2 regions of the Arthrobacter sp. BPSS-3 genome follow, and region 1 is predicted to be linked to the other one. Evidence: riboswitches for the same ligand, from Rfam matches in the RefSeq annotation. Region 1 holds a riboswitch; the other holds the start of a gene.
The links. Region 1 has a riboswitch for cyclic di-AMP ahead of ACFVY3_RS12310 (M23 family metallopeptidase). Riboswitches for the same ligand answer to the same signal wherever they lie in the genome.
Positions count from the first base shown of each region.

Region 2: another riboswitch for cyclic di-AMP. It lies ahead of ACFVY3_RS11315 (hypothetical protein); the one in region 1 lies ahead of ACFVY3_RS12310 (M23 family metallopeptidase).

Region 1 is NZ_JBIMMV010000007.1:136,976-141,822, reverse strand. It holds gene serC (phosphoserine transaminase) at 1-676, opposite strand, end outside; gene ACFVY3_RS12315 (metal-dependent transcriptional regulator) at 930-1,625, shown strand; cyclic di-AMP (ydaO/yuaA leader) riboswitch at 1,745-1,987, shown strand; gene ACFVY3_RS12310 (M23 family metallopeptidase) at 1,990-2,808, shown strand; cyclic di-AMP (ydaO/yuaA leader) riboswitch at 2,921-3,114, shown strand; gene ACFVY3_RS12305 (NlpC/P60 family protein) at 3,381-4,151, shown strand; gene ACFVY3_RS12300 (HNH endonuclease) at 4,407-4,847, shown strand, end outside.
Region 2 is NZ_JBIMMV010000006.1:165,818-170,664, reverse strand. It holds gene ACFVY3_RS11320 (ArnT family glycosyltransferase) at 1-953, shown strand, start outside; cyclic di-AMP (ydaO/yuaA leader) riboswitch at 1,164-1,351, shown strand; gene ACFVY3_RS11315 (hypothetical protein) at 1,350-2,081, shown strand; gene upp (uracil phosphoribosyltransferase) at 2,201-2,836, opposite strand; gene ACFVY3_RS11305 (phosphatase PAP2 family protein) at 2,849-3,712, opposite strand; gene ACFVY3_RS11300 (nucleoside deaminase) at 3,781-4,284, shown strand; gene ACFVY3_RS11295 (DNA glycosylase AlkZ-like family protein) at 4,322-4,847, opposite strand, start outside.

The DNA.
Region 1 (4,847 bases):
CGGAGGCCTTGACCCGGGCGGCCCGCTCCAGGGCCGCGGGGGAGAACAGGCCAAGCCACAGTCCGCCGTCGGAGGCGAAGTTCTTCTGCGGCGCGAAGTAGTAGACGTCGGACTCCGCGACGTCGACATCCAGGCCGCCGGCGGCGGAGGTCGCGTCGACCAGGACCAGCGAGCCCTCGTCCGCGCCGGCCACCCGCCGGACCGGGGCGGCCACGCCGGTGGAGGTCTCATTCTGCGGCCAGGCGTAGACGTCCACACCGGTCTCCGCCCGCGCCTCGGGCCGGGTGCCCGGCTCCGCCTTAATGATCGAGGACTCGGCCAGGAAAGGCGCCTTGTTCGTGGCCGCGGCGAACTTGGACCCGAACTCGCCGAAGGAGAGGTGCTGGGCCTTGTTCTCCACGAGCCCGAAGCTGGCGACATCCCAGAACGCCGTGGAGCCGCCCACGCCCAGGACCACCTCGTAGCCCTCGGGGGCGCGGAAGAAGTCGCTGAGGCCGGAACGGACCGAGCCCACCAGGTTCTTGACCGGGGCCTGGCGGTGCGAGGTGCCGAGCAGGGTGGCCGAGGCCGACGCCAGGGCCTCCATCTGTTCCGGGCGCACCTTCGAGGGCCCGGCGCCAAACCGGCCGTCCTTGGGAAGAAGGTTCGCGGGGATGGTGATGCTGGTGTCGCTCACAATGGCTCCAATGGTCGGCTGGGTGCGAGAGGTGGCTGGTCGGCCGGTAAGGACCGCTTCCATTCTGCCCGACGGCGGCCCCGGCGCCGGAAAACGGGCTGTCATAGTCCGGTCAGGAAGTCGGCCCTCAAATTATCCGGAGTAATTCACAATAGGCTAGGCTGTCCGGAGCGTATGGCGGATCCCGGGTGGCCGCACCCCGCACGTTGTACGGTGGAATGACGCAAGGACGGCGCTCAAGGAGCTGAGCTGGATGACGGATCTGATCGACACTACGGAGATGTATCTTCGGACCATTCTGGAGCTTGAGGAAGAGAACATCGTCGCGCTCCGGGCCCGCATTGCCGAGCGACTCCGCCACTCCGGACCCACCGTCTCCCAGACCGTCGGCAGGATGGAACGCGACGGGCTGGTAGTGGTTTCCGGCGACCGCCACCTGGAGCTGACCGAGGTGGGTCGGCGGCGCGCCACCGAGGTGATGCGCAAGCACCGCCTCGCCGAACGGCTGCTGGCCGACGTGATCGGCCTGGACTGGGCCTATGTCCATGAGGAAGCCTGCCGCTGGGAGCACGTGATGAGCGAACGGGTTGAGCGCCGCATCTTCGAGATGCTGGACCACCCCACCGTCTCCCCGTACGGCAACCCCATCCCGGGCCTCGCCGAACTGGGCGGTCTGCCGACGGCGGAACAGGCCGACGGCGTCGTCAACCTCCTGGACGCCATGGCGGGATATGCCGCGGACTCCAGAATCACCGTGAGCCGGCTTGCCGAACCCATCCAGGTGGAACCCGAGCTGCTGGTGCAGCTGGACGAGGGCGGTATCCGGCCCGGGGCCACCGTCTCGCTGGAGCGGGTGGGGGAGTACATCTCCGTCCGCGTCCCCGACATTGAGGGCGCGCTCGAGCTGCCGCCCGAGGTCGCCGCCCACGTTTTCGTTACCCGCGGGTAGGTCGACGCGGAAGCATACCGTAAGGGTGCTGTTTACTAGCCCGTCTAGGAGATAACGAAATTATTACTACGGGTCTTAATCCCCTATAGTTATCGACTAGTACCGAGACTAAAGCGTTACCTGATCCGAAGCCGAGCTCTGCCAGCGGATCAGGGTGCGAATCACCTTCTGGCAGAGGCGGGGGAACCACTACCGGCCGGTAATTCCGGCCTTGGGGTGAAGTCCGCTAGCGGCAAGCGAACTCTCTGAGGACACCATTTCCGGGTGCCTCTCTGCCTGGATGCTTGCATCGGCGGACCGGGTCTATGCACTCTCTGACCCGAATCCGACAGCTAACTTCGCAGGCTTTTCAGAGAGGAACCACTTGAGCACGCAGACCGTCCGCGGGCGCCGCCGCGCCGCCGGCCCGGCTCCGGAGCCGCGCCCCGCCGTCGACGTCACCGCCCCGCGCCCCCGCGACGCGCACCGGGACGAGCGCCGCAGCCGGCGCAGCCCGCTCCGCCAGGTCGCAGACTTCGCCGCCGTCACCGGCATGGGCCAGAAGGCCGGCATGACCCTGGCCGCCGCTGGCATCGCGCTCACCGTGGCCGTCCCCGTTACCGGCCCCGCTCTGGCCGTCGACGCCCCCACCTCGGGATCTGTCTCCGCGGCGGCCCAGCCCGAGGTCAAGGCCGCCGCGGCCCAGATCGACTTCAACCGCACCGCCGTCACCACCAAGGGCGACCCGGACGGCAAGCTCAAGCAGCTGCTCAGCGCGCAATCCGTCGGCTCCATCACCCGCGCCGCATCCGCGGGGACGCTCGGCGCCCCGCTGGACACCATGATCACGGCTTCGCCCTTCGGTTACCGGATCAGCCCCATTACCGGCGCGGTGGGCGAATTCCACCGCGGCCAGGACTACGCCGCCCAGTGCGGGACGGCCGTCCATGCCGCAGCAAGCGGCACCGTAACCTTCTCCGGCTGGCACCCCTACGGGGGCGGCAACCGGATTGTGGTCGACCATGGCAATGGCCTGGAGACCACGTATAACCACTTGTCGTCATCCAGCGTCCACGTCGGCCAGAAGGTCTCCCGTGGCGATGTGATAGCGATGAGCGGAACAACCGGTGCCTCCACCGGCTGCCACCTCCACTTCGAGGTGATGGTCAATGGGGACGTCGTTGATCCGCTGGGCTGGCTCTAGAAGAGCCCTTCGCAATGCTCACACTTCCGTGACACGCCGTGATCTGAATGTGACATTGAGTCCGAACTGTTGTACCGTATGAAGCACGCCAACTTCACCGAAGTTGGCGCTCTTGAGTGGATTGCCTAACTCTGCCACCGCTCAAGGTCCGTTCGCATGACATCGTCTGGCAGGGGCGGGGGAACCAATTTTGGTCTTCGCAAGAGGGCCTAGGGGTTAAGTCGCAAAGCTTCCCAGGAAGCGGAGCGGCCGGGTGACTCCCATCCGAATCCGACAGCTCACCTCGTAGGCATTGGGAGAGGCTACTTTCGTGTCTTCACGCCACAATGCTGCGCGTTTTCGCGCCGGCGAGGCTCAGTCGAGCCCGCTGATGACCATGCACCGCGTTGCCCTTGCCGGCGCCCGGGATGGTTCACGCAATGCAGTTCCTGCTTTTGGCGCGTCTTCGCAGTACACCCTTCGCTAAAGAAACCCGTTTCGGGGCGATCCGGCGTACCCCCAAGATGCCGGAGCGTCCTTAGTCCCGCCTGTTCAAGAGCGCGGACACAAAGGATCACGAAAGAGAGAACTAAATGACTACTCGTGCAACCATTGCACGCCACCGCGCGGAGGTCACCAAGACCAACTCGCTGGCTGTCATTGCCAAGGCCGTCGGCGACAACGCCGGTGGCATGGGTCGCCAGGCTGCGGTTATCGCTGCTGCCTCGGGCCTGGTCCTGACCAGCGGTATCGCGGCCAACGCCGCCGAGACCAACGTTCAGCGCGAATCCACCTCTGCTTCCGCCACCGAGGTTCAGTCCACCGCTCCAGCCACCATCTCGGCGGCCTCCAGCATCGCCATCTCCTACGAGAAGCCTGCTGTGACCACCGCGGCCGCCCCCGTCGTCGAGGCCCCGAAGCCCGTCGTCAAGGTGCAGGAAGCTGACACCACCGCCAACACCGCCGCTGCCACCCCGGCTGCCGGCACCGCGGTCAACGCGTCCGTCGCCACCAAGGCTCCGGCCGCCACCAGCGGCATGGGCGCCTCGATCGCCGCCGCCGCTTACGCCCAGATCGGCGTGTCCCAGGACTGCACCATGCTGGCCACCAACGCCCTGGCCGCCGTCGGCATCCACTACCACGGCTGGCCGGCAGGTTACCTGTCCCTGGGCCGCACCGTCAGCGCCGCCGAAGCGCAGCCGGGTGACCTCGCGTACTACCAGAACGGCGGCATGGGCATGGCCCACATCGCCGTTTACGTCGGCAACGGCATGGCCGTCCACGGCGGCTGGAACGGCGGCACCACCGCCCTCTACAGCGTCAACGTCGGTTCCGGCCCGGTCTTCATCCGCGTCGGCGGCTAAGACCCCCGCTTCCCGCGAAGCTTCGAAAAGGACCCCTGTCACCGGCGGGGGTCCTTTTCCATTAAGCCCTCGGGCTCTCGCCGGAAGGCCCCGGAGCCGGACCGGCCCGGGATCCGCCACGGAGGGCCCAGAGCCCGAAATTCGGTAATCCGGGCCACCCGTGTTTACTCTTGTGGTGTCGATCCTTAGCCTGACCATGCAGAGGGCAGCCGGCCCTCGTGCCACTGGCGGGTGCGGCCGTGAAGAGGGATGCGGATGCGCACACTCGTTCTGAATGCTGGATATGAACCGCTGGCGGTAGTGACCTTCCGCCGGGCACTGGTGCTCGTGCTGACGGGCAAGGCCAGTGTCGTGGCCGAGGGGGACGACCCGGTGGTGGGGCCGCAGGACATCCTCGGCCGGCCGAGCGTCATCCTGCTCAACCGCTACATCCGCCCCCGCTACAACACGGTGACCGCGGTCAGCCGCCGCGGAGTGCTCCGCCGGGACGGCCACCGGTGCGCGTACTGCGCCAAACCGGCCCACACCATCGACCACGTCCAGCCCAAGTCCCGGGGCGGCGCCGACTCTTGGGAGAACCTGGTGGCCGCCTGCCTGCGCTGCAACAACGTCAAGGGCGATCACACCCCGGCCGAGATGGGCTGGAAGCTCGGTTTCACTCCCGGTCCGCCGAAGGGCACCATCTGGCAGATCAAG
Region 2 (4,847 bases), on a different contig from region 1:
ATCCGTATTACATGGTGGCGCTGGCCCCGGGGGTCGCCGGGCTGGCCGGTCTGGGGTCGGTGCTGCTGTGGCAGCGGCGGGATCAACCCGTTGCCGCCGGGACGCTCGCCGCCGCGGTGGCCGCGGCCGGTTTCATGGCTTTCGAGCTGCTGGGCCGCACGCCCGCGTTCGTTCCGTGGCTGCGCTGGCTGGTTCTCGCCGTGGCGCTGGCCGCGGCCGTCGGCGTGATGGTTCCGGCCATTCGGGCCCGGGCCGCCGGCGCTGTAGCCGCCGGGACCATTGGGCCACTGTCCCCGGGCGGTACGACGGCGGCGCTGTTGGGACGTACGACGGCGGGGCTCGCCGTCGTCGCGGCCCTCGCCGGTCCCTTGGCGTACTCGCTGTCCACCGCCGCCACCGCGCATTCCGGCTCGATCGTCAGCGCGGGGCCTGCGGTGGGCGGCCGGGCGGGCCTGCCGGCCATGTTCGGCGGCACGGGCGGAACCATGGGCACCGCGCAGGGCAATCCCTTCGGCCCGACCAACGGCGCCGGGGCCAACAGCAACGGGACCAACGGCACCGTCCGCAGCCAGGGCGGGGGCATGGGCGGGGGTATGGGCGGGCTCCTCGGCGCGACCACCCCGTCGTCTGCCCTGGTGGATGCCCTCGAAACGGACGCCGGCCGCTACACCTGGGCGGCCGCCGTCGTCGGGTCCAACAACGCCGCCGGTTACCAGCTCGCCACGCAGCTGCCCGTGATGGCCGTGGGCGGGTTCAACGGCACCGACCCCGCACCCACGCTCGAGCAGTTCCAGCAGTACGTCGCCGACGGCCGGATCCACTACTTCATCGCCGGCCGCACCATGCAGGGCGAAAGCGGATCCGACGACGCCGCCAGGATCGCCGACTGGGTGGCGGCCACCTACCCCGCCCAGAGCGTCGGCGGCACCACGGTGTACCTGCTGGCGAAGTAGCCGCTCCGGACGGTCCGCCGTTTCGACGGTTCCCTGCCGAATAGACGTCTCCAAGCGTCGGGCGTGCGGGGAACCGTCGAAACGGCCCGAAAAGCGGGGCCAGCCCACCGCGAATCGGCAACCAGCCACACCGCGGCGTTACCTAAATGTGACATGAGGGAGAAAGTCCGGTACCGTTTTTATGGTGCGGCCATCGATCTGGCCGCATATCCGGGTCTGACGCCAAACTCTGCCGCTTCCCGGATTCCATGGATTGAGGCAGAGACGGGGAACCCAGAGTTCCCGGGCACCTGCATCCATGCACCCCTTGGGGTAAAGCCGACTCGTTGATCATCCGAGCGGCCGGATTTCTCATCCGAACCCGACAGCTAACTCCGTAGGCGTTGAGAGGCGAACATGACTGAACACAAGGCACCCGTGCGCCTAAAAGGCGCTAAACGCACCTCCTCGGCCGACGTCGCGCGCCACCGCGCCGACCCGGCCCAGGGCTCGGCCACCCGAGGCCGCGCCAGCTTTGGCTCCAAGGGCAAGCTCACCGCCGTCGCACTGACCGCGGCCGCAGTACTGCTGGGCGCCGGCGCCGCAGGCCAGGCCACCGGCACTACTGCCCCGGCCGCGACCGCCACCCAGGCACCGGCCCTGCAGCTCTCCGACCTGGAACGGCTCGGCAGCTACACCCCGGCCACGGCACCGGCCAGCGTCGAAGCCCAGGCCTCCAAGGTCATGCCCGAGACCCCGGCGCCGTCCACCCCGGCCCCCGCACCGGCTGCTCCGGCTCCCGCGGCGGCACCCGCCCCGGCCCCGCAGCCGGTGGCGGTCGACGATCCCGCCGGTGCCCAGGCCTACGCCGCCTCGCAGCTGCCGGCCCACGGCTGGGCCCCGAGCGAGATGCAGTGCCTGATGAAGCTCTGGACCCGCGAATCGGACTGGAAGACCACGGCCACCAACCCGTCCAGCGGTGCCTACGGCGTGGTCCAGTCCCTCCCGGCCGAGAAGATGGCCAGCGCCGGCGCGGACTACATGACCAACTACCGCACCCAGATCAACTGGGGCCTGCAGTACGTGCAGGAGCGGTACGGCTCCCCCTGCGGCGCCCTGAACTTCCACTACGCGAACAACTGGTACTAAGCCGCCAAGGCTGACGCCACCCCGCGCAGAGACAACAAAGGCACCGGATCTTCTCAGATCCGGTGCCTTTGCTGTATCCCCGGGCGGCCCGTTCAGCGGCCCGAGGGAAAGCGGACGCGCTACCCGGCGATGCCGTAGAGCCGGTCGCCGGCGTCGCCCAGGCCGGGGACGATGTAGGACTTCTCGTTCAGCTTCTCGTCGATGGAGGCCAGCACGATCGTGACGTTGGCGTCGGAGAGCTCTTCCTCCAGCTTGGCCAGGCCCTCGGGGGCGGCCAGCAGGCAGATGCAGGTGACGTCGGAGGCGCCGCGCTTGAAGAGGAACTTGATCGCCTCGCGCAGGGTGCCGCCGGTGGCCAGCATCGGGTCCAGGACGAAGATCTGACGGTCGGTCAGGTCCTCGGGGAGCCGCTCGGCGTAGGTGATGATGTCCAGGGTTTCCTCGTCGCGGGCCATGCCCAGGAAGCCGACCTCCGCGGTGGGGACCAGCTTGGTCATGCCCTCGAGCATGCCAAGGCCGGCGCGGAGGATCGGGACCACCAGCGGGGTGGGCTTGGTGAAGGCCGTGCCGATGGTGGTGCTGACCGGCGTCTCGATGGTGACCGGTTCGGTACGGACGTCGCGGGTTGCCTCGTACGCCAGCAGCGTGACCAGCTCTTCGGTGAGCTGGCGGAAGACGGGTGACGGGGTGTTCTTGTCCCGCAGAACGGTGAGCTTATGGGCCACCAGCGGGTGGTCGACAACGAGAGTGCGCATGGGTCAAAACTATCATCCGGACGCTTCGGACCGACCCCGCCCGCCGGGGGTCCCGGCGTCGTCGGCCACCCCGCGACCATGCGCCGTTTCGGCGTCGTGGTGCCCGTCCGGCGCCTTCTCGCGCAGGCGCTGGCCGTTGTCGAAGGTGGGTGCCGGGCCGGTCCGTTCCCGGTGCCTGATCACGTGGAACAGCCGATGCGCCAGGATCACGATCCCCACCCAGCCCAGGCCCAGCGCCCAGCCGAAGATCACGTCGGTCATCCAGTGATGGCCCAGGAACACCCGGCTCATGCCCATCGCGATGATGAAGAGCGCCCCGGCCGTGATCAATCCCACCCGGGCGATAGTGCGCTGGACCTGCAGGCAGGTGAGGTAGACCACCAGTGAGATCACCACGGTGGTGTTCAGGGTGTGGCCGCTGGGGAACGACGGCGAGTTTTCGTAGGGCGGGACGGCATCGGCGTGGTCGGGGCGGGTGCGTCCGATGAGCTTCTTGCCCAGGGAGGTAGCGGTGACGGAGACTGCGGCCGCCCCGCCGATCAGGATCAGCGGGCGCCAGGTCCGGGTCCGCCAGATCAACAGCGCGGTGAGGATGCTGGCCAGGATCGGCATGCCGATGCCACCGCCAATGTTGGTGAACCCAGTAACGAACGCATCCAGACCGGGGCTGCGGAGCCGTTCCATGGCGGCGAGCATGGGCTTGTCCAGGTTGGCCAGGCCGGCGTCGTCCACTACGTTGTCGTAAACCTCGGCGCTGGTCAGGGCCAGCGCCACCACCGCGATGCCGCCCAGCAGCATGGTGATCCAGAGCGCGGCGTAGGGCACCACCCATTTGCCCCAGCGCCGCATCAGCCAGCTCTCAGTCCTGGTGCTCACTGCGTTCTCCCGACGTCCGGTGCACCCACGGTGCACAGCTTGCTTAGGATCGAAACTACCATTGAGCCATGACATCGCCCGAGCCCCGCCATGCCGAGTGGATGGGCCTCGCCCTGAGCGAGGCGCGGCAGGCCCTCGCCACCGCGGACGTGCCGATCGGGGCCGTGGTGATCGGCCCGGACGGCACGGTGCTGGGCACCGGCCGGAACGAGCGGGAGGCTCTCGGGGACCCGACGGCGCACGCCGAGATGGTCGCCATCCGGGAAGCGGCCGCGCGGCTTCGCGAGCGCCGTGCCGACGAGGGGGCGCGCGACGACGGCTGGCGGCTGGCGGACTGCACCCTGGTGGTGACGCTGGAGCCGTGTGCGATGTGCGCCGGCGCCGTGGTGCTGGCCCGCATTCCCCGCGTGGTGTTCGGCGCCTGGGACGAGAAGGCGGGCGCCGCGGGGTCCGTCTTCGACATTCTCCGCGAGCGCCGGCTAAACCACTGGGTGGAGGTCTACGGCGGCGTGCGGGAGGACGAGTGCGGGGACCTGCTGCGGGACTTCTTCGCCGAGCACCGCGGCGCCTGATTCCGGTTCTTCGTCCCGGCCCCTCCCCTGATCCTGCTTAGCGTTCGGCGGTGGCCGTCGTCGACGCCCGCAGCGCGTCGATGCGCTTCCGGCGGGAGGCCGGGGAATCGAGGCTGAAGGCCCGGAAGTCGCCCAGATCCTCCCGGATCCAAACCTCCACCTCCGCGATCCGCCGGCTCACCGCGGGCGTCAGGTAGCCGAACACCCAGGCGGCGATCTTCCCGGTCTCCGGGTCGTACTGCCAGAGTCCGATGATCCGGCCACGGTCCAGGATCGGGTGGTCCGGCAGGTCTGCCTGCAGTGCCAGCGAGCTGAGCCCGGCCTTGCGGTGGTCCGCCTCGTCCAGCAGCTCGGCCGCGTTCCGCCGCAGCAGCACCAGCGAATCGGTCCCGGCGAGCAGCTGGATCTGTTCCTCCGCGGGGGCGGTGAAGGCGGCGAGGCGGTCGACGTCGTCGGGCAGGATCCACAGCACGGCACTGTCCTTGCCCGCGTCCCCGGGGAGCGGGACGTCGACGGCGCCGGCTTCCGCCAGTGCCGCGCGGGTCTGCGCCACGGTGAAGCCC